DNA from 3 places in the Streptomyces sp. NPDC058231 genome. Region 2 is predicted to be linked to each of the others. Evidence: predicted binding sites of a transcription regulator. Region 2 holds the regulator's gene; each other region holds the start of a gene.

Evidence for each region. The regulator HrcA, encoded in region 2, represses chaperone genes, less so after heat shock. The targets are predictions, from matches to a motif close to TTNGCACTCNGNNNNNCNGAGTGCNAA.
Region 1: groL (chaperonin GroEL) is a predicted target of HrcA. The motif match lies at 1,060-1,086, and genes of this name have one in related genera.
Region 3: groES (co-chaperone GroES) is a predicted target of HrcA. The motif match lies at 1,367-1,393, and genes of this name have one in related genera.

What each region holds. Positions count from the first base shown of each region.
Region 1 covers NZ_JBHVWN010000046.1:27,876-30,137, reverse strand. Annotated here, with positions in the region: gene groL (chaperonin GroEL) at 1-898, opposite strand, end outside; gene ACFVXE_RS26390 (cold-shock protein) at 1,273-1,479, opposite strand; gene ACFVXE_RS26385 (ubiquitin-like small modifier protein 1) at 1,913-2,191, opposite strand; gene thrC (threonine synthase) at 2,225-2,262, opposite strand, start outside.
Region 2 covers NZ_JBHVWN010000053.1:27,489-29,750, forward strand. Annotated here, with positions in the region: gene dnaJ (molecular chaperone DnaJ) at 1-526, opposite strand, end outside; gene hrcA (heat-inducible transcriptional repressor HrcA) at 527-1,543, opposite strand; gene ACFVXE_RS28310 (MBL fold metallo-hydrolase) at 1,726-2,262, shown strand, end outside.
Region 3 covers NZ_JBHVWN010000015.1:75,490-77,751, reverse strand. Annotated here, with positions in the region: gene groL (chaperonin GroEL) at 1-796, opposite strand, end outside; gene groES (co-chaperone GroES) at 897-1,205, opposite strand; gene ACFVXE_RS13785 (hypothetical protein) at 1,515-1,871, opposite strand; gene ACFVXE_RS13780 (hypothetical protein) at 1,868-2,017, opposite strand; gene ACFVXE_RS13775 (methyltransferase domain-containing protein) at 2,140-2,262, shown strand, end outside.

The DNA of each region.
Region 1 (2,262 bases), on a different contig from region 2:
AGATGACGGTGCCACCGGTGAGGATGGCGATGTCGCCGAGCATGGCCTTGCGGCGGTCACCGAAGCCCGGGGCCTTGACGGCAACGGACTTGAAGGTGCCACGGATCTTGTTGACGACCAGGGTCGACAGAGCCTCGCCCTCGACGTCCTCCGCGATGATCAGCAGCGGCTTGCCCGACTGCATGACCTTCTCCAGCAGCGGAAGGAGGTCCTTCACGTTGCTGATCTTGGAGTTGGCGATCAGGATGTACGGGTCGTCCAGGGACGACTCCATGCGCTCCATGTCGGTGGCGAAGTACGCCGAGATGTAGCCCTTGTCGAAGCGCATACCCTCGGTGAGCTCCAGCTCCAGACCGAAGGTCTGGGACTCCTCGACGGTGATGACGCCTTCCTTGCCGACCTTGTCCATCGCCTCGGCGATGAGCTCGCCGATCTGGGTGTCGGCGGCGGAGATGGAGGCCGTCGAAGCGATCTGCTCCTTGGTCTCCACGTCCTTGGCCTGCTCCAGCAGAGCGGCGGAGACGGCCTCGACGGCCTTCTCGATGCCCCGCTTGAGCGCCATCGGGTTCGCACCCGCGGCGACGTTGCGAAGGCCCTCACGGACGAGAGCCTGGGCGAGAACGGTGGCGGTGGTCGTACCGTCGCCGGCGACGTCGTCCGTCTTCTTGGCGACTTCCTTGACCAGCTCTGCGCCGATCTTCTCGTACGGGTCCTCGAGCTCGATCTCCTTGGCGATGGAAACACCATCGTTGGTGATCGTGGGCGCGCCCCACTTCTTCTCGAGGACGACGTTGCGGCCCTTGGGGCCGAGGGTGACCTTGACGGCGTCGGCGAGCTGGTTCATCCCGCGCTCGAGACCGCGCCGTGCCTCCTCGTCGAACGCGATGATCTTGGCCATGTGAAGTGGTCCTCCCGGACAGGGGTGGATTTCTCCGGACCGAGTGGCGCCCGCGACGGACGGCCTGCCTGCCCGGCGGTTCCTTGCTCCACCGAGCCTGCGGGCCTCACCGGCCCGGTCCAAGTTCTGTCACTCTCACCTGGAGAGTGCTAACGCAATGATTAGCACTCGACCCCCACGAGTGCAAGCGCCCCCGGCGGTCGTGGACGACCGAGGACCGAGAAGGGCACGCGGGGCGGAGCGCGGGACGGGGGCACGGGCGGCGCACGGGACGGGGTGCGGGGCGACGCGGCGGACGACGCGTGAAGGGCCCGTCCCCCTGGGGGTACGGGCCCTTCATGCGTGAGTAGTGTCGTTGGCCGACCGCGCCGAGCTCAGCCGACGGCGAGCTTGACCATGTCCGCCTGCGGCCCCTTCTGGCCCTGCGAGATTTCGAATTCAACTCGCTGACCCTCTTCGAGGGTGCGGTACCCGTCCATCTGGATCGCGCTGTAGTGGACGAAAACATCCGCACCACCGTCGACCGCGATGAAGCCGTACCCCTTCTCCGCGTTGAACCACTTGACGGTGCCCTGAGCCATGCCTAACTCCCCTATTACTGGCCCTTGCACAGGACCGCACTTCGCGGACCCGGGTCAGAACTCACCCTCCGACAGGAGAGGGTGCGTGCGCCGGAACGCGTCGACCGCGGCTGAATGTATCTGCCCAACTGCCCTCTGCAACAGGTCAATCGGACGAGAATTCTGGGCAGCACCGAACACCCGAATATGCGGAATTTATGCGATTCCAGGGCAACTCGGGCCGGACAAAGGCCACTTACGGCGCAAGGAGATCGAGCACTTTGGCTGCATCTTGTCGCGGGCGGGCGCATTTTCATATGCGGTCGGCACGGGCAGCGGAGGGGGCTTCCCCACTGTACCGCGCTCAACCATGCAGAATTGCCCCCTCCGCTTACCTCGCAGAGGGGGCAATTCCGGTACTGCTGTGAAGTCGGACGTGAGACCCGATACCGGGTCAGCAGCCGCCCGCGACCGCCGGGATGATGGAGATGCCCGCACCGTCCGGGGTGGCCGTCTCCAGGCCGCCCTCGAAGCGCACGTCGTCGTCGTTGACGTACACGTTCACGAAGCGGCGGAGCTTGCCCTGGTCGTCCAGGACGCGCGCCGCGATACCCGGGTGGCTCTGCTCCAGGGAGTCGATGACCTGCGACAGCGTCGCACCCTCGGCCGGGACCTCGGCCTGGCCGCCCGTGTAGGTGCGCAGGATGGTGGGGATACGGACCTTGACGCTCATGTGGGTGCCTTCCTTACGTCTCGGGTGGTCGGGTCAGCTGCCGGCGAGGCCGGCGTCGCGGAACGCGTCCA
Region 2 (2,262 bases):
ACGACCGGGTGACCTGGGAGACCTCACCGCGGCCGCGACACATGTCACAGGTCTGGGCGGAGGTACCGGGTGCGGCGCCCTCACCGCTACAGGTGGTACAGACGACGGCCGTGTCGACCTGGATGTCCTTGGTGGTACCGAACGCCGCCTCGGCGAGATCGATCTCCAGCCGGATCATCGCGTCCTGGCCGCGCCGGGTGCGCGAACGGGGTCCGCGCTGCGACGCCGTACCGAAGAAGGCGTCCATGATGTCGGAGAAGTTGCCGAAGCCGCCCTGTCCGAATCCGCCCGCGCCACCGCCGCCGGAGGCGGACAGCGGGTCGCCACCGAGGTCGTAGACCTGCTTCTTCTGCGGGTCCGACAGCACCTCGTAGGCGGCGTTGATCTCCTTGAACCGCTCCTGGGTCTTCGGATCCGGATTGACATCCGGGTGCAGCTCGCGTGCGAGCCTCCGGAAGGCCTTCTTGATCTCGTCCTGAGCTGCGTCGCGGCGCACGCCGAGTACGGCGTAGTAGTCCGTGGCCACTTACGACTCCGCCAGGATCTGTCCGACGTAACGTGCCACTGCGCGTACCGCTCCCATCGTTCCGGGGTAGTCCATGCGGGTCGGTCCGACCACGCCGAGTTTGGCGACTGCCTCGTCGCCCGAACCGTAGCCGACCGCGACGACGGACGTGGAGTTGAGCCCCTCGTGGGCGTTCTCGTGCCCGATACGTACGGTCATGCCCGAGTCCTTGGCCTCGCCGAGCAGCTTCAGCAGCACGACCTGCTCCTCCAACGCCTCCAGCACCGGCCGGATCATCAGGGGGAAGTCGTGCCCGAAGCGGGTGAGATTGGAGGTGCCGCCGATGATCAGCCGCTCCTCCGTCTCCTCGACGAGGGTTTCGAGCAGGGTGGAGAGCACGGTGGACACGGTTCCCCGGTCCTCGCTCTCGAAGGATTCCGGCAGGTCCTGCACCAGCTGCGGGACGTCCGGGAATCGACGCCCGACGATCCGGCTGTTGAGCCGGGCCCGCAGATCGGCGAGTGAGGTCTCCCCGAACGGCGCGGGGCAGTCGATCATGCGCTGTTCGACCCGGCCGGTGTCCGTGATGAGCACGAGCATCAACCGGGCGGGCGCCAGCGACAGCAGTTCCACGTGCCGCACCGTCGACCGGGTCAGCGAGGGGTACTGCACGACCGCGACCTGCCGGGTCAGCTGCGCGAGCAGCCGTACGGTGCGGCCCACGACGTCGTCGAGGTCGACCGCGCCGTCGAGGAAGTTCTGGATGGCCCTGCGCTCCGGCGACGACAGGGGCTTGACCCCCGCGAGCTTGTCGACGAAGAGCCGGTAGCCCTTGTCCGTCGGGATGCGTCCCGCGCTGGTGTGCGGCTGGGCGATGAAGCCCTCGTCCTCCAGCACGGCCATGTCGTTGCGGACCGTGGCCGGGGAAACCCCCAGCTTGTGCCGCTCGGTGAGCGCCTTGGAGCCGACGGGCTCCTCGGTGCCGACATAGTCCTGGACGATGGCGCGCAGCACTTCGAGTCTGCGTTCGCTGAGCATGGCGCACACCTCCAGCTGTGTTTCCTCGGTGGTTCCGGTCGATCTCCGGTGATTCCTGGCACTCGATGCGTACGAGTGCCAACGACCCCCCGCCAGTGTACGGCGGCCGGGTGGGGACCGAGCAAGGGCGACCGGCCACGCTACCGCGAGACTGCGCAGGTCGTTGCCGATAGCGTCTCCGTATGGACGCCTCTTGGGAAGAGTTCGGCTGGGAGCGACTCGGCAACGGTGTGGGCCGCCGACGGCTCCCGGGTTGGGATGCGACGGTCGCACTGGTGGTGGGAGCGGACGGCGCCCTGCTCTTCGACACCGGGGCGACCCTGCGCGAGGGCGTGGAGGTGCGCACCCAGGTACAGGCGCTGATCGGCCGGAGGGTGACGCATATCGCACTCAGCCATCCCCATTTCGACCATGTTCTCGGCACCGCGGCGTTCGCCGGGGCTGAGGTGTACGGCGCGATCGGCATGGCCGGGCTCCTCGCCGACGGGGCGGACGAACTGCATGCCGACGCGGTACGTCACGGAGTGCCCGAGGAGGAAGCCGCGCAGGCGGCGGACGTGCTGGTGGCGCCGCATCACGAGGTGTGCGGGGAGTGGACGCTCGACCTGGGCGGCGGCCGCCGGGTGCTGCTGGCGAACGTGGGACCGGCCCACAGCGGACACGACCTCGCGGTCCTCGTACCCGGCTCCCCCGCGGTGGTCCTCTGCGGCGATCTGGTC
Region 3 (2,262 bases), on a different contig from region 2:
TGTTGACGACCAGGGTCGACAGGGCCTCGCCCTCGACGTCCTCGGCGATGATCAGCAGCGGCTTGGAGCCACCGGCCTGGATGACCTTCTCCAGGAGCGGGAGCAGCTCCTGGATCGAGCCGATCTTGCCCTGGTGGATCAGGATGTACGGGTCGTCGAGGACGGCCTCCATACGCTCCTGGTCGGTCACCATGTACGGGGACAGGTAACCCTTGTCGAAGGCCATGCCCTCGGTGAACTCGAGGTCCAGACCGAAGGTGTTGGACTCCTCGACGGTGATGACACCGTCCTTGCCGACCTTGTCCATCGCGTCCGCGATGAGCTCGCCGACCTGCGAGTCCTGCGCGGAGAGCGCGGCCACGGCGGCGATGTCGGACTTGTCGTCGATCGGCCGGGCGGTCGCGAGGAGCTCCTCGGACACGGCCTTGACCGCGGCGTCGATGCCCTTCTTCAGGGCGGCCGGGGAAGCACCCGCGGCGACGTTGCGCAGGCCCTCGCGGACGAGTGCCTGGGCGAGCACGGTGGCGGTGGTGGTGCCGTCACCCGCCACGTCGTTGGTCTTGGTCGCCACCTCCTTCACCAGCTGGGCACCGAGGTTCTCGTACGGGTCGTCGAGCTCGACCTCACGCGCGATGGTGACACCGTCGTTGGTGATGGTGGGGGCGCCGAACTTCTTGTCGATGACGACGTTGCGGCCCTTGGGGCCGATCGTCACCTTCACCGTGTCGGCAAGCTTGTTGACGCCGCGCTCAAGGGCACGACGGGCGTCTTCGTCGAACTTCAGAATCTTCGCCATGGGAGCTGAACTGTCCTCTCGAACGAACTGCGCCCCCGACCACCCGGCTTGTTATCTCGCTGGGGGCCAGGGGCGCAGAACGGAAGCAAACGTGGGTGAATTACTTCTCGATGATCGCGAGCACGTCGCGAGCCGAGAGGACGAGGTACTCCTCGCCGTTGTACTTCACCTCGGTGCCGCCGTACTTGCTGTACAGCACGATGTCGCCGGTGTTGACGTCGAGCGGCAGGCGCTCGCCGTTCTCGAAGCGGCCCGGGCCCACGGCCAGGACGACGCCCTCCTGGGGCTTCTCCTTGGCGGTGTCCGGAATGACCAGGCCAGAGGCCGTGGTCTGCTCGGCGTCGAGCGGCTGGACCACAATGCGGTCCTCAAGCGGCTTGATGGCAACCTTGGAGCTGGTGGTCGTCACGATCCGGCCTCCCCCTTCGGAGATCTCGGGGTTAACTGCGGGGTTAACTGTCTGGGGTGGCGATCAGGTGGGTCCGTCGTCGCGGGTGCCGGACCTGGCGATCGCACAGTACTGCTGGCACTCTCCATCGGGGAGTGCCAGAGCTGACACTATGACCGCGATTAGCACTCGGTCAAGCGGAGTGCCAATTCAGTCCGGTCGTGGCGCCGGGCCGCCGGGCGGCCTCGATCGGGACGACGTGAGGGGAACACGCGGACCGGAGGCGCCGCCGCGCACGACGCCGGGAAGACACGGTCCGGGAACGCCGAGTCACCTCCGCCCGCACCCCGGCCCGGTGCCCGTCCCGTCGGACGGTTCCGGCCGGTACGGCCGCAGACGACTCGGCGGCGACGACACCGGGGAGCGCCCGGACCGCGGCGGACGGCGGTGCGGGCCGCAGCGGACGGCCGTCGGGTCGACCCGCCCCCGGTCCTCCCGCACCCCCGCCGACGGCTCCGGTTCCGCGCCCGCCGCCGGTTCCGGTGCCCGGTGCGGCCGGTGCACCTTCTGCGCGGCCTTCCGCCCCAGCCGTTCGATCGGGTCGACCGACTGCGCACACCCCGCGACGGGGGCCAGCAGCACCCCTGCCGCCAGCAGGCCGGCCAGCAGCCGGCGCGCCCTGTTCATACGCGGTCCTCCGGCCGGGCCGCGGCGCATCCGCCGCCCGCGATCACCTTCACGGCGGCGCGGACCAGGCCGGCCCTGGAGCCGTCCCGGCCCCGGACCACGCGGCCGGGGCCGTGTCGCAGGGCGCCCGGCCCGCGCACCTTCACACCCGTACTCCCTTTTGTCGTACAAGCTGCATGGTTGCGCATACTGCCAGCGCCCGTTCGAACGCTCCGTCCGACACCTCCGCCGGGTCCGCCCGGTCCCCCGACTGGCTCACAATGGGCCGGTGAACGCCTTCGACCCGAGTGACCCCACCGACCCGCTCGCCGCCCTCCTGGCCCTGCGCACCCCCGAGGGCGCGGCGCTCCTCGCGGAACTGCGCTCGTACGACCCCGCCCAGGAGCTCGCC